DNA from 3 places in the Streptomyces sp. NPDC058796 genome. Region 3 is predicted to be linked to each of the others. Evidence: riboswitches for the same ligand, from Rfam matches in the RefSeq annotation. Region 3 holds a riboswitch; each other region holds the start of a gene.
What was found. Region 3 has a riboswitch for thiamine pyrophosphate ahead of ACFW47_RS28405 (thiamine ABC transporter substrate binding subunit). Riboswitches for the same ligand answer to the same signal wherever they lie in the genome.
Positions count from the first base shown of each region.

Region 1 (6,905 bases), on a different contig from region 3:
CTATCAGCACGTTCTCCGGCTTCATGTCCCGGTGCACGAAGCCGGCCCGGTGGGCGGCGCCCAGCGCGGCCAGCACCGGCTCCAGGATGTCCAGCGCGGCCCGCGGCCCGAGCGCCCCGCGCTCGCGCAGCACGTCACGCAGGGTGCAGCCGGCGATGTACTCCATCGCCAGGTAGACGTACGCTCCCTCGGCTCCCTGGTCGAACACCTGTACGACATTGGGATGGTCCAGCCGGGCCACCGACTTCGCCTCGCGGATGAACCGCTCCACGAAGGTGGCGTCGGTCGCGAGCGTCGGGTGCATCACCTTCAGCGCGAGCACGCGGTCCAGGCGGGTGTCCACGGCCCGGTAGACCGTGGCCATCCCGCCGACCGCGATCCGCGCCTCTACGCGGTACCGGCCGTCGAGCACCTGCCCGACGAGAGGGTCCTGGAGGGTCGTGTCCACGCAGCGAGTCTACGAGCCGCCACGGACACCCGACGCCGCCGTCGTCGATCGGCCCCGGTACTGCAGCGCACCTGTGACGCTTCCCACGCACGCACGGCGAAGACCGGGCGGCAGGACGGCGGGGCTACCGGAAAGCGGGCCGCTCCGGATCAAGCACCGCGAGGCCCTCCGCGGGAGACGACGCCTCGGCGAACCGCCGCCGCGGGATCCGCCCCGCCCGCCGCGCGCAGCGCCCCGCCTCCACGGCGAACCGCATCCCCTCCGCCATCAGTACCGGTTCCTGCGCCCGCGTCACCGCCGACGCCAGCATCACCCCCGCACACCCCAGCTCCATCGCCAGCGCCACGTCCGACGCCGTGCCGGCCCCCGCGTCCAGGATCACCGGCACGCGCGCGTGCTCCACGATCAACTCGAAGTTGTGCGGGTTGCGGATGCCCAGCCCCGACCCGATCGGCGACCCGAGCGGCATGATCGCGGCGCACCCGACGTCCTCCAGCTTCCGCGCGAGGACCGGGTCGTCGTTGGTGTACGGCAGCACCGTGAACCCGTCGTCGACCAGCGTCTCCGCCGCGTCCAGCAACTCGATCGGGTCCGGCAGCAGGGTGCGTTCGTCGGCGATGACCTCCAGTTTCACGAGGTCGGTGCCGAGCGCTTCGCGCGCGAGCCGCGCGGTGAGCACGGCCTCCCCGGCGGTGAAGCAGCCGGCTGTGTTCGGCAGCACCCGGATGCCGAGCTTCTCCAGCACCGACAGCACCGACCCGTGCACCGAGGCGTTCACACGCCGCATCGCGACGGTCGTCAGTTCCGTACCGGACGCCACCAGCGCCCGCTCCAGGACGTCGAGGCTGGGCGCCCCGCCCGTACCCATGATCAGGCGGGACCCGTAGGACGTACCGCCGAGGACGAAGGGATCGTCGGCCATGGTCAGCCTCCTTGGACGGCGGTGAGGACTTCGACGCGGTCGCCGTCGGACAGCGCGGTGGCGGCCCACCGCGCGCGCGGGACGACGGTCTCGTTAAGGGCGGCGGCCACTCCGGACGGCGCCGTGGTGAGCGTGAGCACCAGGGCGTCCAGGGCCGTGCCGGGAGCCACCTCGCGCGGCTCGCCGTTGACGGAGATGTTCATGCGGACTGCTCCGTAAGTTGCGGGAGTGCGGGGAGCGCGGGGGCGTCGGCGAAGCGCCGGGGGGTGAAGGGCCGGGCCTCTTCCGGCAGCTCGCCGGTGGTCAGGGCGTGCGCCATGACGTCGCCGGTGACCGGGGTGAGCAGGACGCCGTTGCGGTAGTGACCGGTGGCCAGCAGCAGGCCGTCCAGACCGGTCGGGCCGAGCAGCGGCGCGTTGTCCGGGGAGCCGGGACGCAGACCCGCCCGGGTCTCCGTCAGGGGCAGCTCGGTGATGCCGGGGACCAGCTCGTGGGCGTCGCGCAGCAGCTCGTAGACGCCGCCCGCGGTGACCGTCGTGTCCCAGCCCAGCTCCTCGCTGGTGGCGCCGACGACCAGCTCGCCGCTCTCGCGGGGCACCAGGTAGACGGCGTTGCCGCGTACCACGGCGCGCACCGTGCGGCTCAGCAGCGGCCCGTGCGCCCGCGGCATCGTCAGCCGCAGCACCTGCCCCTTCACCGGCCGCACCGGCGGCAGTACGTCCTGGGGCACGCCCGCAAGCCGTCCGCTCAGGCTGCCGCCCGCCAGCACCACCTGCCCGGCCTCCAGCACGGTGCCGTCGGCGGTGACGATCCCCGTGGTCCGCTCGCCGCCGTGCCCGACGGTGAGCCGGTCGGCCCACACCCGGTGGAGGACGACGCCCGCGCGGTCGCAGGCGGCGACCAGTGCGGCGGCCAGGCGCCGCGGGTCGATCTGGTGGTCGCCGTCCACCCGGAGTCCGCCGCGCACGCCCGGCGCGAGCATCGGCTCCAGGCGCCGGCACTCACGCCCCGGCAGCCACTCGGACTCCAGCCCCGAACGCTGCTGGAGCGCGTGCAGTTCCCGCAGGTGGACGCGGTCGTCGGCGTCCAGCGCCACGGCGAGGGTGCCGCAGCGGCGGTAACCGAGGTCGTGTCCCGTGACGTCCGCCAGCTCGGCGGCGAACTCCGGGTAGCGGCGGGCCGAGGCGAGATTCAGCGCGAGCAGCGTCTGCTCGCCGTAGTGCAGTTCCGTGACGGCGGCCAGCATCCCGGCCGCCACCTGGGCGGCGCCACCGCCCGGTTCCGGGTCCACCAGTGCCGTGGCGAGTCCGCGCTGCGCGGCCCGCCACGCCGTGACCAGGCCGATGATGCCGCCCCCGACGACGAGGACGTCGGGTGTACGGGACGACGTGTGCGGTGGTGACGACATGGGCGTCCAGCCCCTCCCTTCGCCGGCATGACCCGGATCAGGTTCGTACGGTCGGAGGCCGCCAGCCTCCCTCTCAGCCCGGTGCGTCCGGGCTCCCGCGAGTGCCTTACGTTGGCCACCCTAGCCCGCAGCACATCGCACTCGTAAGGGAGCCTCGCCCGTGGCCCGTTCACTCGACGGTCTCGTCCTCGCCCCCGTCGCCGACCAGGCGCCCGGTCAGGTGGGCACGCGCACCCGCTTCACCTACCACGAGCGGGACGGCGCCGTGTGGGCCGAGTACGCGGGCGGTGACGTCCTGCGCGGCCACCTGGTGGGCACCCGGGAGGGCGACCGCCTGGACTTCCGGTACGTGCAGCTCAAGACCGACGGCAGCACGTCGTCGGGGCACTGCGTGTCGACCGTCGTGGAGCTGCCGGACGGGCGGGTGCGGCTGGACGAGACCTGGGAGTGGGAGTCGCAGCGGGGCAGCGGGACGAGCGTTGTGGAGCAGCTCACCGCGCACGAGCACTGACCCGCGGTGCGCGGGGTGTCTAAGGTGATCAGGTGAGCGAGCAGACGCAGGAGCGGACCCCGGAGCGCCGCGTGGTCGTCGTGGGCGCGGGCATGGCGGGGGTGCAGACCGCGGTCGCCCTGCGCGAGCGGGGCTTCACCGGTCCCGTCACGCTGATCGGCGCCGAGCCGCACCAGCCCTACGACCGCCCCCCGCTGTCCAAGGCCGTCCTGCTCGGGACCGCCGAGGGCTCCGCCTTCGACGTCGACTTCGAGGCCCTCGGCATCACCCTGCGGCTCGGCTGCGAGGCCTTGGGCGTCCGCCCCGCCGAGCACGTCCTCGACACGTCCGAGGGGCCCGTGCCGTACGACTGCCTGGTGCTGGCGACCGGCGCGGAACCGTTGCGGCTGCCCGGCGCCGAGGGCGTGTCCGGGGTGCACCTGCTGCGCACCCTGGACGACGCCGAACGGCTGCGCCCGGTGCTCGCACGGCAGCACGACATCGTGGTCGTCGGCGCGGGCTGGATCGGCGCGGAGTTCGCCACCGCCGCGCGCGAGGCCGGCTGCGCGGTGACCGTGGTGGAGGCCGCCGACCGGCCGCTGACCGGCGCACTGCCCGCCGAGGTCGCCGCCCCGATGACGCAGTGGTACGCGGAAGCCGGCGCCGTCCTGCGCACGCACGCACGCGTGGAGCGCGTCGAGCAAGGCGAAGGCCCCGGGCAGCCCGGTCACGTGGTGGTCCTGGACGACGGTTCGCGACTGCCCGCCGACGCGGTCGTCGTCGGCATCGGCGCCCGGCCCGCCACCGCCTGGCTGGCCGGCTCCCAGATCGCCCTCGGCGCGCACGGCGAGGTCCTGGCCGACGACCGCCTGCGCACGTCCGCCACGGACGTGTACGCGGTCGGCGACTGCGCGTCCTTCCCCTCCGGCCGCTACGGGGAGCGGCTGCTGGTGCACCACTGGGACAACGCCCTCCAGGGCCCGCGCACGGTCGCCGCCGACATCGCCGGCGCCCCCGGCGGCGAGGCCCCCGAGGCCTACGATCCGGTGCCGTACTTCTGGTCCGAGCAGTTCGGCCGCTTCGTGCAGTACGCCGGTCACCACACGGCCGCCGACACGATCCTGTGGCGCGGCGACCCGGCGTCTGCCGCCTGGACGGTCTGCTGGCTGCGGGGGAGCCGCCTGGCCGCCCTGCTGGCGGTGGGCCGCCCCCGGGACCTGGCGCAGGGCAGGAGGCTGATCCAGGCGGGCACGGCGATGGACCCGCGGCTGCTGGCCGACCCGGCGAAGCCGCTGAAGGCGGCCACGGCGTAGTCCGGTTTCCGACTGTCAGTGCCAGATGGCAGGCTTGAGGCGTGACCGAGATTGACGCAAAGATCGATGCTCTCGTGCCTGCCTGGCTCACCGTTCCCGACATCGCCGAGATGCTCGGCGTCGAGGTGACCCGCGTGCGCCAGCTGATCAAGGAAGGCCAGCTCATCGCCGTACGCCGCGGCGAGAACCGCGCACTGCACATCCCGGCGGCCTTCATCGACGGGGACAAGGTCGTCAAGGGCCTGGTCGGCACCCTGACGCTGCTGCGGGACGACGGCTTCACGGCCGAGGAGATGCTGGAGTGGCTCTTCACGCCCGACGAGTCCCTGCCCGGCACCCCCGCGCAGGCGCTGAGCGAGAACCGCGGCACGGAGGTGAAGCGCCGCGCCCAGGCGCTCGCCGTCTGATCCGATCCCCCGGGCGGCGGGGGTCCGCCTCGTGGCGGCACCACCGCCGCGTCGTACCTTGGGCGGCGTACCCTGCGGAGCCCCGTCCGGGAGTCGCAGGGGCCGCAGCCCGTTAGCCGAGGTGTGCGGCCCACCGCGGGCCGCACACCGCACACCTGGGGGGACACCCGCATGCCCGACACCGCCGCGACCGCACGCGCCCGGCTCGCCGACGCCCGGCTCTACCTGTGCACGGACGCCCGCCGCGACCAGGGCGACCTGCCCGAGTTCCTCGACGCGGTGCTGGCCGGCGGCGTCGACATCGTGCAGCTGCGCGACAAGGGCATGGAGGCGGCCGAGGAGCTGGACCACCTGAAGGTCCTCGCCGACGCCTGCGCCCGCCACGGCAAGCTGCTCGCGGTCAACGACCGGGCGGACGTCGCCCACGCCGCCCGCGCCGACGTACTGCACCTCGGTCAGGGTGACCTCCCGGTGCCCGCCGCCCGCGCGATCCTCGGCGACGACGTGCTCGTCGGCCGCTCCACCCACGCCGAGTCCGAGGCCGCCGCCGCGGCCGCCCAGGACGGCGTGGACTACTTCTGCACCGGCCCGTGCTGGCCCACCCCCACCAAGCCCGGCCGCCACGCACCCGGCCTCGACCTGGTCCGGTACACCGCGTCCCTGGGCACCGGCCGCCCCTGGTTCGCCATCGGCGGCATCGACCTCGGCAATCTCGACGAGGTGCTGGAGGCCGGTGCCCGCCGCGTCGTCGTCGTCCGGGCGATCACCGCGGCGGACGACCCGGGCGCGGCGGCGGCCGAGTTCGCGAAGCGGCTGCGGCAGGCGTAGGCGCGGCGGGTGCCGCCGGCATGTGTCCAAGGGGTGGACAACAACTCGACAATGCGGACAAATATCCCGCATCCGGTTGGGTGACCGCCACCCCCTGGCTAACCTGCCCGTATGGCCCTCGGAACCGCATCCACCAGGACTGACCGCGCACGCACCGTGCGCGACATCCTCGCCACCGGCAAGACGACGTACTCGTTCGAGTTCTCGGCGCCGAAGACGCCGAAGGGCGAGAAGAACCTGTGGAGCGCGCTGAGGCGGGTCGAGGCGGTCGCCCCGGACTTCGTCTCCGTCACCTACGGCGCCGGAGGTTCCACGCGCGCGGGCACGGTGAAGGAGACCCAGCAGATCGTCGCCGACACCACACTGACCCCCGTCGCCCACCTCACCGCGGTCAACCACTCCATCGCGGAGCTGCGCAACATCATCGGCCAGTACGCCGACGCCGGGATCCGCAACATGCTGGCCGTGCGCGGCGACCCGCCCGGCGACCCGATGGGCGAGTGGGTCCCGCACCCCGAGGGCCTGACCTACGCCGCCGAACTCGTCGAACTCATCAAGGAGTCCGGCGACTTCTGCGTCGGCGTCGCGGCCTTCCCGGAGATGCACCCGCGCTCCGCCGACTGGGACAAGGACGTGGCGCACTTCGTCGACAAGTGCCGGGCCGGCGCCGACTACGCGATCACCCAGATGTTCTTCCAGCCCGAGTCGTACCTGCGCCTGCGCGACCGCGTCGGCGCGGCCGGCTGCGACACCCCGGTCATCCCGGAGATCATGCCGGTGACCAGTGTGAAGATGCTGGAGAGGTTGCCAAGGCTCAGCAACGCCTCCATCCCGGCCGAGCTGAAAGAGCGCATCCTCGCGGCCAAGGACGATCCGGCGGCTGTACGCTCGATCGGGATCGACTTCGCCACGGAGTTCTGCGCGCGGCTGCTGGCCGAGGGTGTCCCCGGACTGCACTTCATCACGCTCAACAACTCCACGGCGACGCTGGAAATCTACGAGAACCTGGGCCTGCACCACCCACCGCGGGCCTAGACCGGCCGCACATACTTACGACACACTGCGTTGCGGCCACTGGGAGAGGGGCGT
Region 1 covers NZ_JBHYOP010000001.1:164,224-171,128, reverse strand. The annotation lists gene pknB (Stk1 family PASTA domain-containing Ser/Thr kinase) at 1-448, opposite strand, end outside; gene ACFW47_RS00765 (thiazole synthase) at 573-1,370, opposite strand; gene thiS (sulfur carrier protein ThiS) at 1,373-1,573, opposite strand; gene thiO (glycine oxidase ThiO) at 1,570-2,778, opposite strand; TPP riboswitch at 2,776-2,887, opposite strand; gene ACFW47_RS00750 (hypothetical protein) at 2,939-3,289, shown strand; gene ACFW47_RS00745 (NAD(P)/FAD-dependent oxidoreductase) at 3,322-4,581, shown strand; gene ACFW47_RS00740 (Rv2175c family DNA-binding protein) at 4,623-4,988, shown strand; gene thiE (thiamine phosphate synthase) at 5,160-5,816, shown strand; gene metF (methylenetetrahydrofolate reductase [NAD(P)H]) at 5,928-6,851, shown strand.
Region 1: it holds a riboswitch for thiamine pyrophosphate, as region 3 does, so the genes downstream of both, thiO (glycine oxidase ThiO) here and ACFW47_RS28405 (thiamine ABC transporter substrate binding subunit) in region 3, are expected to answer to the same signal.

Region 2 (6,905 bases), on a different contig from region 3:
CCCGCACGGGGCTGCCCCCTCGCGTTCCGGGAGTGACCCTTGGCCACGGCCGACACCGCATTTGTTCCGCTGCACGCATTGCCCGTGCAGCCACACTCGACGCCCCGAACGCCCCCCACCTCCTCCGCGGACCCGCCCTCCGTGACGCTCATCGGATCCGTTCAGCGGGCGATGCGGCTTCTGGAGTGCGTCGCCGGGCACACGTACGGAGCCCCCGCCAAGCAACTGGCCCGGGAGACCGGGCTGGCGCTGCCCACGGCGTACCACCTGCTGCGCACCTTGGTGCACGAGGGCTATCTGCGCCGCGAGAAGGGGCTGTTCTTCCTCGGCGAGGCCGCCGAGCGGCTGAGCGGCCGAGGCGCCCAGCAGAAACGTCGCAGCACGGTGATCGACGCATTGGCGCGCTGGCGCGACGCGATCGGCGTCCCCGTGTACTACGCCATGTACCGGGACGGCGAGATCGAAATCATGTGCGTCTCCGACACCCCGGGCAACCCGGCCGTGGAGGAATGGGCGGACTTCCGGGAGACCGCACACGCGCACGCCATCGGGCAGTGCCTGCTGTCGCAGCTGGACGAGGACGCCCGCCGTGACCACCTGGACAGGTACCCCGTGCGACCCGTCACGCCGTACACGGTGCGTGATGGCAATGCCCTGCTGAAGCGGCTGGAGCGCATGCGGCGGATGACTCCGGTGGTCGAACGCCAGGAGTACGCCCTGGGGACGGTGTGCGCGGCGATCCCGATCACCGTCGGCACCACGGCCGCCACCATGGCCATTTCCCTGCCCCTCCAGCAGGCCGACCGGCTGCTGCCCGCGGCGCAGCGGTTGCAGGACGAGGTGGGGCGGTTACTGGGGTCACTGGCGATCTCTATCAGTATCTGAAAACTCACTCCTTGTGATCTGGTGTGTACGTTGAGCAAGATGCCACCAGTGTTAGAGGTTTGATTCCCGGACAGTCGACGGCGAATGACGGGTGTGCGATGGGCGAGTCCGTACAGGCAGAGGTCATGATGAGCTTTCTCGTGTCCGAGGAGCTCTCGTTCCGCATCCCGGTGGAGCTGCGCTACGAGACCTGTGATCCCTATGCCGTGCGACTGACCTTCCATCTGCCCGGGGACGCGCCGGTGACCTGGGCCTTCGGCCGGGAGCTGCTGGTGGACGGGGTGGGCCGGCCGTGCGGTGACGGCGATGTGCGCATCGCTCCCGTCGACCCCGAGCCGCTGGCCGAGGTACTGATCCGTCTTCAGGTCGGGACCGACCAGGCGCTCTTCCGGTCATCGGCGGCTCCCCTGGTGGCGTTCCTGGACCGGACCGACAAGCTGGTGCCGCTGGGCCAGGAGGGTGCGCTCGCCGACTTCGACGCCCACCTCGACGAGGCCCTGGACCGCATCCTGGCGGAGGAACAGAGCGCGGGCTGAACCGTTACGGCAGGAACCCCTTCCCGTGCCGTAAACGCTTCACCGGGGCGGTCCCTCCGGTGGCTCAGCGCTTGCGGCGCCGACCCCGCCCGCCGCGTACGGACGCCGAACCCGGTGCCGCTCCCGGGGCCTGTGCCGCAGGGCGGTCGGCGGGCCGGTCGGCCGACACGACGAGGGCCGCGAGGGCCGTGGTGACCGGAACGGACGCCACCAGGCCGATCGAGCCGACCAGTGTGCGCACGATCTCCTCCGCGACCAACTCGCTGTTGGCGACCGTGCCCACCCCGCTCTGCGCAATGGAGAACAGCAGCAGCAGCGGAAGGGCGGCGCCCGCGTAGGCGAGGACCAGAGTGTTGACGACCGAGGCGATGTGGTCGCGACCGATACGGATTCCGGCCCGGTACAGCCCGCGCCGGCCCAGCGTCGGATTGGCCTCGTGCAGTTCCCAGACCGCCGACGTCTGGGTGACCGTCACGTCGTCGAGGACACCGAGCGAACCGATGATGACTCCGGCCAGCAGCAGGCCGCTCATGTCGATCGTCGGATACAGGCCGTGGATGAGGCCCGTGTTGTCGTCCGTGTTGCCGGTGAGCGCGGCCCAGCCGATGAACAGCGACCCGAGCACGCCGATCAGCACCAGGGAGATGAGCGTGCCCAGTACCGCCACGGACGTGCGGGCCGACAGGCCGTGGCACAGGTACAGGGCGATCAGCATGATGGCACTGGAGCCGATCACCGCCACGAGCAGCGGGTTCGAGCCCTGCAGGATGGCGGGCAGGATGAAGAAGTTCAGCAGCAGGAAGCTGACGGCCAGGGAGATCAGCGCCATGAGGCCGCGTAGACGTCCGACGACCACGACCGCGAGGGCGAAGATGCCGGCGAGCAGCGCCATCGGGACCCGGCGGTTGATGTCGGTCACCGAGTACTGCAGGTCTTCGGGCGCGGAGGGCTCGTAGGCGACCACGACCTTCTGGCCTTCGTGCAGCTGCCGTGACTGGTCCGGCTGCACGATCTCGGTGAAGGTGCGGCCCTTGTCGTCGCCGCTGTCGACGCGGATCGTGGCCCGCTTGCAGTCGCCGTTCGCCTGCTGCACCGCGGAGGAACCCTCGGCGGTGGAGGTGTCGCCGGTCGGGGGGACGCCCGACGCGTTCACGGACTGGCAGCTCAGCTCAACCACCTTGGTGACCGTGGCCTGCTGCGTCTGCCGGTCGAAGCCGACCCCGGTGCGTTCGTGCGGCGGGGCTCCTCCCGGCCACAGCACCGCGAGCCCGATCAGCACGGCCGCGGCGAACGGGATGAGGACCGCGGCGATGACCTTCCGCAGATGCCGGGAGACGGGCGCCGCCGGACCGTGACTGTGCGCGTGCGAGTGGCCGTGTCCGCCGCCCCCGCCTCCACCGCCGCCCGAACCGTGGCCTCCGGCACCGTGCCCGCCGCCAGGGCCCTGCCCGCCGCCGGGGCCGTGCCCGCCCCCTGCGTCATGGCGGTCTCCGCCCGCGCCGTGAGGACCGGGTGAAACCGGACCGGCTCCGTGGCTGTCGCCGTGGTCGGTGCCCGGTCCGCGGCGGGGTTCGTGCGGCGGGAAGGGGGGATGCTGCGGTGTGGTCACCGACCGATCATCGCAAGAACGAGGGGGGCCCTCTGTTCACCGCGCCCGAATTGACGCTAGCGTGGAGGCACCTTTGTACACGCGGGAGCTCGGAGCACCGGGCTGAGAGGGCGCTGACCTCCGTCCCAGCGATGTTTCACGGGAAACGTCACCGAAGTCGAGTGACGTTGCCCACGAAACGTCCGCGGACGGAAACCGCTGCGTCGACCGCCGAACCTGTTACCGGGTAATGCCGGCGTAGGGAGTAGGTCTCATGACCATCAAGGACGCACGCACGCCTGCCTCCACTCAGAACTCCGTCCAGGAGGAGACCGCGGAGGCCGGGAAGTCCATCGGCTGGCACAAGGCGTACGTCGAGGGCTCGCGCCCCGACCTGCGGGTGCCGGTCCGTCAGGTGCACCTCACCAACGGGAAGTCGGTCACGCTCTACGACACCTCGGGCCCGTACACCGATCCGCTCCTCGACACCGATGTCCGACGGGGGCTGCCGCCGCTGCGGGAGAACTGGATCATCGCCCGCGGTGACACGGAGGAGTACGCGGGCCGTCCCGTCCGTCCCGAGGACGACGGAATCAAGCACACCTCGCCGCGTGGCGGTCTGCGCAACCTCGATGCCGTCTTCCCCGGGCGTCCGCGCCAGCCGCGGCGCGGCCGGGACGGCAGCGCGGTCACGCAACTCGCGTACGCACGCCGGGGAGAGATCACGCCCGAGATGGAGTACGTGGCCATCCGGGAGAACGTGGCGCCGGAGGTGGTCCGCGAGGAGATCGCGGCGGGCCGTGCCGTGCTGCCCGCCAACGTCAACCACCCGGAGATCGAGCCGATGATCATCGGCAAGCGGTTCCTGGTGAAGGTCAATGCCAACATCGGCAACTCGGCGGTGACGTCCTCCATCGAGGAAGAGGTCGAGAAGATGACCTGGGCGACCCGGTGGGGCGCCGACACGGTCATGGACCTGTCCACCGGCCGCAACATCCACACCACGCGTGAATGGGTACTGCGCAACTCCCCCGTCCCCATCGGGACCGTGCCGCTCTACCAGGCCCTGGAGAAGGTCGACGGCCGGGCCGAGGAGCTGACCTGGGAGATCTACAAGGACACGGTCATCGAACAGGCCGAGCAGGGCGTGGACTACATGACGGTTCACGCCGGGGTGCGCCTGGCGTACGTACCGCTGACCGCGAACCGCAAGACCGGCATCGTCTCGCGCGGCGGGTCGATCATGGCGGCGTGGTGCCTGGCGCACCACAAGGAGTCCTTCCTGTACGAGAACTTCGAGGAGCTCTGCGAGATCCTCGCCGCCTATGACGTCACCTACTCGCTCGGTGACGGCCTGCGGCCGGGTTCCATCGCGGACGCCAACGACGAGGCGCAGTTCGCGGAGTTGCGCACGCTCGGGGAACTCAACACGATCGCCAAGCGTCACAACGTACAGACCATGATCGAGGGCCCGGGCCACGTCCCGATGCACAAGATCAAGGAGAACATCGACCTTCAGCAGGAGATCTGCGATGAAGCTCCGTTCTATACGCTCGGCCCGCTGACGACCGACGTCGCGCCGGCCTACGACCACATCACCTCCGGCATCGGTGCAGCGATGATCGCCTGGTGGGGTACGGCCATGCTCTGCTACGTCACACCCAAGGAGCACCTGGGCCTGCCCAACCGTGACGACGTCAAGACCGGCGTCATCACCTACAAGATCGCCGCCCATGCCGCCGACCTCGCCAAGGGGCACCCAGGCGCCCAGGAGTGGGACGACGCGCTGTCGGACGCCCGTTTCGAGTTCCGGTGGGAGGACCAGTTCAACCTGGCCCTCGACCCGGACACGGCGCGGGAGTTCCACGACGAGACACTGCCGGCCGAGCCTGCCAAGACGGCTCACTTCTGCTCGATGTGCGGGCCGAAGTTCTGCTCCATGAAGATCAGCCAGAGCATCACGGAGCGATTCGGTGGTGCGGCAGCCGAGGGAGCGTCTCCCGAGGAGGTCGCCGAGGGGATGCTCCAGAAGTCGAGGGAGTTCGCGGCGAGCGGGAACAGGGTGTACCTGCCGATCGCCGACTGACGTCACCCGGCCCGGTGCCCCGTACCCCCGAAGGCGAGGGGGTACGGCGCCCGGGCGGTGACTACTCGGACCGGTGTTCCGGGCCGCCGAAGTCCGGGCTGCTGTAGTCCGGGCTCGAGTAGCTCGGACGCGGGCCGGTGGCGGTGCCCTCACCGGGGCTCGTGAAGCCCGGACGGCCGTAGCCGAGGTGCGGCATGCGGCTCGTCGGCGCCGCCGGTCCCGTGCCCAGCGCCGCGGTGCCCGGATCGGCGAGTGCCTCCCGCAGGAACGGCAGGATGCCCCGCTCCAGCAGGGCTTCGTGCCAGGCGTCCCTGGCCCGGACCACTTCCTCGTCGAGTTCGCCGTAGAAGCCGGACTCGGCGAAGGGGCGGTTGCGCAGCGCGGTGAGCAGCAGACCCACCGCGGCGACGAGGATCGCGACCGCGGTCACGGCGCCGAACACCCACCCGGTGGTGAGCATGGTCTGCGCGAAGGTCTGCCCCGGGTCGAGCACCTTCAGGAGGTAACCGACGAGCAGGAAGATCGCCGCGGCGGTGCCGGCCAGGACGGGCGCCAGGACGGCGACGACGGCCACGGCCCCCGCGCCGGTCGCCTCCGCGACCTCGCCCATAGTGGCGGCGAGCCCTGCCGCGCCCGGGCCCTGCTCCTCGGAGCCCGAACCGCGCGTGGCCGGTTCCTTGGCGGACGGCGCCGGGTGGCGCAGCTGCTCACGGACCTTGACGTAGTGCTGGTACTCGGTGGTGGCCGCCGCGGTGATGAGGGCGGTGGCGTTGAGTGCCATGGTGCGCAGTTGTTCGGAGTTGAGCCGCTGTCCGACAGTGGCCAGCTCCGGGCGGTGTGGTGCGGAGCGCAGCGCCTCGTCGAGGATCCGCTCGTATTCCTGGCGGTCCTCGTTCGACAGATGCTGCGGAACGCTGTTCATGTGCATCCCCCGATGCTCCGTAGGGCTTGGGGCTCGCATGCCAACGAGCCGTCGGGCAGAAACGGAGGGGAGCCTGCTACGGATAAGCCGATGGTAGAGCGGCGACGGTGGAGGGTGACAGGGGGTTTCCAGAAATTGGGTGCCGACCTGTGAGGGGGCTGCCGCCGAAAGGTCCGTCCGGTGAACGGTCAGGAAGCGAGCGGAAGTTGCTGGACCAGCAGCTTTCCGGCCATGGTCACGCCGCCGTCCATCGCGATGGCCAGCCCGTCCGCGTAGACGTGAGGTCCTTCGACCGCGGTACGGGTGTCGTCCTCGCCGTCCTCTGAGCCGACCTCGCCCAGCAGATAGGGGATGGGGCTGTGGCCGTGAACGATCCGGGTGCCGCCGTACGTGTCCAGCAAGGAGCGCACGGCGTCGGCGCCGCCCTCGTCGCGGAAGGAGAAGCGCTTGGTGAACTTGCGGAACAGGTCCCACACCTCTTCCGCGTCGTTGCGCGTGAGCGTCTCGCGGACGGTGTCGTTGACCTCCTCGATGGAACGGCCGTAGTCGAGGTACGTGGTGGCGTCCGAGTGGACCAGGAGATGGCCGTCGACCTCTTCCATGGCGTCGAGTCGGGCCATCCACTGCAGGTGGTGGTCCTGCAGGCGGTCCATGTCGGTCTTCTGGCCGCCGTTCAGCAGCCAGGCCGCCTGGAAGGTGGCGGTGCCCGCGCCGGAGTTGACGGGCGTGTCGCCGAACCGCTTGGCGCCCAGCAGCAGCAACTCGTGGTTGCCCATCAGCGCCTTGCAGTAGCCACCGGCCGCGGCGGCCTCTGCGGACAGCCGCATCACGAGGTCGATGACGCCGATGCCGTCGGGACCGCGGTCGGTGAAGTCGCCGAGGAACCAC
Region 2 covers NZ_JBHYOP010000003.1:183,730-190,634, reverse strand. The annotation lists gene ACFW47_RS09555 (IclR family transcriptional regulator) at 142-885, shown strand; gene ACFW47_RS09550 (SsgA family sporulation/cell division regulator) at 984-1,421, shown strand; gene ACFW47_RS09545 (YibE/F family protein) at 1,486-3,030, opposite strand; TPP riboswitch at 3,102-3,291, shown strand; gene thiC (phosphomethylpyrimidine synthase ThiC) at 3,284-5,095, shown strand; gene ACFW47_RS09535 (hypothetical protein) at 5,157-6,023, opposite strand; gene ACFW47_RS09530 (metallophosphoesterase family protein) at 6,206-6,905, opposite strand, start outside.
Region 2: it holds a riboswitch for thiamine pyrophosphate, as region 3 does, so the genes downstream of both, thiC (phosphomethylpyrimidine synthase ThiC) here and ACFW47_RS28405 (thiamine ABC transporter substrate binding subunit) in region 3, are expected to answer to the same signal.

Region 3 (6,905 bases):
TCGCGGAGCCAACGGCAAGGGCTGACGCCCTCCCAGTTCCACAGGGCGTACGCGACAGCAGTGGCCCGTCCCCGGGCGGGGGCGGGCCACCCGCAGTGTCAGCTCCCCCGGATCATCCGAACGTCGCCTTCTCCAGCCAGAAGTCCAGCAGCTTCCGGTCACCGAGCACCTCGAGGCCCGGCGCGTCCGGGGGCAGTCGCCGGGAGAAGGCCGGCCGCACGTCCGCGAGCGGCCCGCGCAGCGCCACGTCCGCCCTCTCGTGGCCGCGGCGCCAAGGTGACGCCCTCGTCGGGCAGCTCGACGACCCACTCGGCCGTCACCCTACGAGCGGAAGGATTACCCGAGCACCACGATCTCCGCCACGTCGTACTCCACCCCGACCGTGTCCCCCACCTCCGGCGCCGCCCGCAGCGCGCACGCCGCCTCCAGGCGCGGGGCATCCTCGGGCTGGAGGTGGACGGCCACGTGGGTGCCGCGGAAGGTGCGGGCGGTCACCGTGCAGCGCAGACCGGTGTCGGCGGGCACCAGGCGCACCCCGGCAGGGCGGACGAGCAGCGTCCGGGCGCCCTGCGGGGCGTCCTCGGGAACCGGCACCTTGCCCCACGGGGTGTCGGCGGCCTGCCCGGTGACGGTCGCGTCGACCACGTTGTCGAAGCCCAGGAAGCGGGCCACGAAGGCGTCGGCGGGCCGCTGCCACACCTGCAGCGGCGTCCCCGACTGGGCGATCCGCCCGTCCCGCATCACCACGACCCTGTCGGCGAGCGCGAAAGCCTCGCCCTGGTCGTGCGTCACGGCGAGCACCGTGGTGCCCAGCCGGCCGAACAGCTCCCGCAGTTCCACCACGAGCCGCTCCCGCAGCGAGCGGTCCAGCTGACCGAGAGGCTCGTCCAGCATGAGCAGCCGGGGCCGGGCCGCGAGGGCACGGGCCAGCGCCACCCGCTGCTGCTCACCCCCGGAGAGCGCGGCGACGGACCGGCGGGCGGCGTCCGGCAGCCCGACCAGCTCCAGCAACTCCCCCACCCGCTCGTGCTGTTCGGCACGGGACGCGCCCCGCATCCGTGGTCCGAAGGCGACGTTCCCGGCCACGTCCCGCTGCGGGAACAGCTGGTGGTCCTGGAACATCAGCCCGACCTCGCGCTTGTGCGCGGGCACCCCGGCCTGGTCGTGCCCGTCCAGCGTCACCCGTCCGGCGTCCAGCGGCTGGAGACCGGCGACCGCCCTCAGCAGCGTCGACTTGCCGCTGCCGCTGGGCCCGAGCACGCACACCACCTCGTGCTCGGCGACCTCCAGGTCGACGGCGTCGAGCACGGGCCGCCCGCCGAAGCGGACGGTCGCGCCCTCCAGGCCCAGCAGGCTCGTCGGCAGGCTCGGCGGCATCTCTAGAACTCCCCGGTCCGGTCGGTCCGCAGCCGCTCCAGCACCACCAGGGCCACGGCGCACACCAGCATCAGAATCGTCGAAAGGGCCATCGCCTGGCCGTAGTTCATGTCCCCGGGCCGTCCCAGCAGCCGCGCCACGGCCACCGGCAGCGTCGGGTTGTCGGGCCGCGCGATGAACACGGTCGCCCCGAACTCCCCGAGCGACACCGCGAACGCGAACCCGGCGGCCACCAGCAGCGCCCGCCGCACCATCGGCAGGTCCACCTCACGCCACACCCGCCACGGCGACGCCCCGAGCACCGCCGCCGCCTCCCGCAGCCGTACGTCCACCGCCCGCAGGACCGGCAGCATGGTCCGTACGACGAAGGGGACGCCGACCAACGCCTGCGCGAGCGGCACCAGGATCCAGGAGGCGCGCAGGTCCAGCGGGGGCTCGTCCAGCGCGATCAGGAACCCGAAGCCGACGGTCACGGCGGACACCCCGAGCGGCAGCATCAGCAGGGCGTCGAAACCGCGCACGAAACGGCCCGCGTCGCGGCGGGTGAGAGCGGCGGCGGCCAGAGCGCCGATCACCACCGCGATGGCGGTGGCGGCGACGGCGTACTGGAGGGAGTTGCCGATCGCCTCGATCGGCGGAACCAGGAAGGTGCCGCCGTCCGCGCGGGTCAGCGCCCGGTAGTAGCCGAGACCGGACGCGCCGAGCGACCGCTGGACCAGTACGGCCAGCGGCAACAGGATCAGTCCGGCGACGGTGACCAGGACCCCCGCCAGCAGCGCCCACTGCCCGGCTCCGCGCGGGCGGCGCGCGGTCGTGGCCGCGTCCACCAGCCGCAGGGCCGTCTCCCGCCGCCGTACCGTCCAGGCGTGCACGGCGAGGACGGCGGCGACCGCCACGAACTGGACCAGCGTCAGTACCGCGGCCGTGGACAGGTCGAAGACCTGGGAGGTCTGCCGGTAGATCTCCACCTCCAGGGTGGAGAAGGCGGGCCCGCCGAGGATCTGGACCACGCCGAAGGAGGTGAACGTGAACAGGAACACCATCAGCGCGGCGGCGGCCACGGCGGGCGCGAGCGCGGGCAGCGTCACCTGACGCCAGGCCTTCGGCCGCGAGGCGCCGAGCATCCGCGCGGCCTCCTCCTGCCGCGGGTCGAGCTGCGACCAGAGGCCGCCGACGGTGCGGACGACGACGGCGTAGTTGAAGAAGACGTGCGCGAGCAGGATCGCCCACACCGTGGTGTCCAGGCGTACGCCCCACAGCTCGTCGAGCAGCCCGCCGCGGCCGACCAGCGCCAGGAACGCCGTGCCGACGACGACCGTCGGCAGGACGAACGGCACGGTCACCACGGCCCGCAGCACCTGCTTGCCGGGGAAGTCGAGGCGGGCGAAGGCGTAGGCGCCGGGCAGGGCGATCAGCAGGGTGAGCGCGGTGGAGGCCAGCGCCTGCCAGGTTGTGAACCACAGCACCTGCCGGACGTCGGACTGCCCGAGCACCTCCCCGATCCGCCCGAACTGCCAGGCTCCGTCGGCCTTGAGCCCGCGCGCGACGATCGCGGCGACGGGGTAGGCGAAGAACGCCGCGAAGAACGCGACGGGCACGGCCATCAGCCCGAGCCGCGCCGCGCTCCCGCGCGCGCTCCTCACCCGCTCCACCCGCTCCACCCGCTTCACCTCACGACGAGCGAGGTCCACGCCTTGACCCACTGGTCGCGGTTGTCGGCGATCTTCGCCGGGTCCATGGTCCGCGGGTCCTCGGCCGGCGGCCCGAACTTCCGGAAGGACTCGGGGATCGCGGCGTCCTTGCGCACCGGATACACGAACATGTTGAGCGGCAGGTCCTCCTGGAACTGCTTGCTCAGCAGGAAGTCGAGGAGCGCCTTGCCGCCCTCCGGGTTCCCGGCGTTGCTCAGCAGACCGGCGTACTCGATCTGGCGGAAGCAGGTGCCCTGGGCGACGCCCGTCGGCGCGGTGTCCGGCTGCGGGTCGGCGTAGATCACCTCGGCGGGCGGGGAGGAGGCGTAGGAGACGACGAGCGGCCGGTCGCCCTTGGCCTTCCTGCCGCCGGACGAGCCGGAGAACTCCTCGTTGTACGCCTGCTCCCAGCTGTCCACGACCTTGACGCCGTTCGCCTCGAGCTTCTTCCAGTAGTCCTGCCAGCCCTCGTCGCCGTACTCGGCCGCGGTGCCGAGCAGGAAGCCGAGGCCGGGCGAGGAGCCGGCCGCGTTCTCGGTGACGAGCAGGTCCTTGTACTCGGGCTTGACCAGGTCGTCGAAGGAGTCCGGCGGGGTCAGCTCGTGCTCGCTGAAGTAGGCCTTGTCGTAGTTGACGCAGATGTCGCCGGTGTCGACGGGCGTGACCCGGTGGTCGGTGCCGGTCCGGTACGCGGCGTCGACCTGGTCGAGGCCCTTCGCCTCGTACGGCTGGAACAGCCCGTTGTCCAGCGCCCGCGACAGCAGGGTGTTGTCGACGCCGAAGAAGACGTCGCCCTGCGGGTTGTCCTTGGTGAGGATGGCCTTGTTCACGGCCTGCCCGGCGTCCCCGTCCTCCAGGACCTCGACCTTGTAGCCGGAGCTCTTCTCGAAGGCGGCGACGACGTCCTTCGAGACGGCCCACGAATTGTGACTGACGAGGGTCACGGTCTTGGAGTCGCCGGAACCCCCGCCGTCCCCGTCGGACGACGATCCGCACGCGGCGAGGCCGCCGGCCATGCCCAGCCCGACGGCGAGGGCGGTGACCTTCTTGGTGATGCTCACTGAATTCCTCCTGGGTGACCAGGAGAAGACGCGGCCCCGCCCGGAACCCCTGGCGCGGGTCCCGGGCAGGGCGCAACAGCTCGAGTGGTGACCGATCTCCCTACCCAGAATGACCTGGGCCAGGTTCGGAGGGTCTGCGGCCGGTGCCGCACTCTCAGCGCTGTGGCGCTCCCCTGTCGGAATATGAAGATGTGGTTTCTGTCAGGTCGTACTTCCGCCGGTCAGATTACCGCTCGCTCGCGGCGAGCTGACCGCACGCCCCGTCGATCTCCTGCCCACGGGTGTCCCGGATGGTCACCGGCACACCGTGCGCCGCGATCGCCTCCACGAACGCCTTCTCGTCCTCGGGCCGGGAAGCGGTCCACTTGGAGCCGGGTGTCGGGTTGAGCGGGATGAGGTTGACGTGCACGGGCCTGCCCTTGAGCAGCCGTCCGAGGCGGTCACCGCGCCAGGCCTGGTCGTTGATGTCGCGGATCAGGGCGTACTCGATGGACAGCCGGCGTCCCGACTTCGCCGCGTAATCGAACCCGGCGTCCAGCACCTCGCGCACCTTCCACCGCGTGTTCACGGGGACGAGGGTGTCGCGCAGCTCGTCGTCGGGGGCGTGCAGGGAGATGGCGAGGCGGCACTTGAAGCCCTCGCCGGTGAAGCGGTGGATGGCCGGGACGAGGCCGACCGTGGAGACGGTGATGCCGCGCTGCGACAGGCCGAGTCCGTCGGGCTCGGGGTCGGTGAGCCGGCGGATGGCCCCCACTACGCGGTTGTAGTTGGCGAGGGGCTCGCCCATGCCCATGAACACGATGTTGCTGAGCCGGGCCGGCCCGCCGGGGACCTCACCGTCCCTGAGCGCCCGCATGCCGTCCACGATCTGGTGGACGATCTCGGCCGTCGACAGGTTGCGGTCCAGGCCGGCCTGGCCGGTGGCGCAGAACGGGCAGTTCATGCCGCAGCCCGCCTGGGAGCTGATGCACATGGTCACCCGGTCCGGGTAGCGCATGAGGACGGACTCGACGAGGGTCCCGTCGAACAGCTTCCACAGCGTCTTGCGGGTGGCGCCCTGGTCGGTCGACAGGTGCCGCACGACCGACATCAGCTCGGGCAGCAGCGCCTCCCGGAGTCCCTCGCGGGAACCGGCCGGGATGTCGGTCCACTGCTCGGGGTCGTGCGCGTACCGCGCGAAGTAGTGCTGCGAGAGCTGCTTCGCACGGAACGGCTTCTCACCGATGGCGGCGACGGCCTCCTTGCGCTCGGCGGGCGTGAGGTCGGCGAGGTGCCGCGGCGGCTTCTTGGCTCCGCGGGGGGCGACGAATGTGAGTTCTCCGGGCTTAGGCATGGCTGTACCAGTGTCGCAGATCATCCCCGGGCGCCCAGGCCTGAGCGGGGTGGGGGTGGTCACCCGTGGGTGCCGACTGTCAGCGTTGGTCGGCCTCGGACGGCCCAGGGACGGCCCAGGACTCGGTCAGCCGACGCCGTAGGTGCACAGGTGCCGGCGCCCACGGCCCGTCATTCCATCTGCGCTGGAGCGACCGGGAGCTGTTCCTTGTACGGCCACGTGAATGTGCGGTCAGGCTCTAGATGGGCGTCGCCCCAGTGAATGGCATGGATGCCGTTCTCGGCGTCCGCCGTGAAGAACACGCAGACGAGCCGGGTGGAAGCTCCCAGCTCCTCGAACACTTCGTGTAGCCCCAGGTACTCCTCGGTCACCAGGTCCTCGTCGACGTCGAAGAGGGTGTCGGGGGGCTGCGGCCCATGCGCCCGAAACAGCCGCTGCCGGGTGGGAGAAGCGTTAGCCGGCAGCCGGGCCCGATCCAGCGGCCTGGGCCTGTCCGCGAACCGGAAGGGAAAGAGAGCGTGATCATTGATCACCGCGTACTCGTACCCGCGCACGTCTCGTACGGCCTCCCCCAGCTCCCGAGCCGTCTCCGCCAGGTGCTCGCGCACGAGACCCGCCAGGGCGACCCCGTACGGGCTCCGCTTCTTGAGCCCTGCCGCGAGGTGCGCGGCGTGAGCCTTCGCGTGCGCTTTGGCCAGCTGCACCGGAACCGCAGCAGCAAGCGCGCCGGCATTCCGCCCAAACCGCTCGACAGCCCAGGCCGACGGCCCTACCGAATAGCCACCCAACACCAACATGCAGCGCCTCCTCCCCCTGGTCCCCGCCTCTGAACTGTGTGGCACGCACACGCAGGGCACACAAGGGGGCGATCTGGCCAGGACTCGGTCGCACACGCTTGCGCCTCGGAACAGCCACAACTGATCATCGGCGGCCGTGACCTGCGGTCGTCTCACTTGCCCTAGTTCGACGATCAATGTCAGTGGGACGCTGCATACTGACCCCGGCACAACCGGAGTCCACAGTGCTGCTCAGGGGGGCTGACATGCCGCTGGTGGCTGAGACCATCTCAGAAGCTTTCGCGCAATTCCTAAAAACGAAGACACCCAAGAAGTGGGAGAAAGAGGAGGTAAGTAAATACCGAACAAGGATCTACGAGACTCTAGATGCCGAGTTTGGCGTTTACAGTTTTTTTCAAAGCGGATCTTTCTCCAACGGCACCGGGATTTCTCAAATTAGTGACGTTGATTACTTCGCTCGAATCCCGCTGGATCGTAAAACGATAAAACCGGTCTCCTTCTTGACCTCGATGAAGAGCGTTTTGAAGAAGGAGCTGTGGGAGGCTTTCGACGTGTGGGTTTCACGCCCCACTGTCAGTATTGACTTCAAGCAGCTGGTGACGCAGTACGAGGTGACACCCGGCTTCTACGAGCGTTCAGGGCCGAA
Region 3 covers NZ_JBHYOP010000012.1:172,271-179,175, reverse strand. The annotation lists gene ACFW47_RS28425 (LAETG motif-containing sortase-dependent surface protein) at 1-25, shown strand, start outside; partial or broken gene ACFW47_RS28420 (hypothetical protein) at 113-320, opposite strand; gene ACFW47_RS28415 (ABC transporter ATP-binding protein) at 337-1,365, opposite strand; gene ACFW47_RS28410 (ABC transporter permease) at 1,380-3,068, opposite strand; gene ACFW47_RS28405 (thiamine ABC transporter substrate binding subunit) at 3,044-4,129, opposite strand; TPP riboswitch at 4,209-4,314, opposite strand; gene rlmN (23S rRNA (adenine(2503)-C(2))-methyltransferase RlmN) at 4,356-5,462, opposite strand; gene ACFW47_RS28395 (hypothetical protein) at 5,633-6,259, opposite strand; gene ACFW47_RS28390 (nucleotidyltransferase) at 6,514-6,905, shown strand, end outside.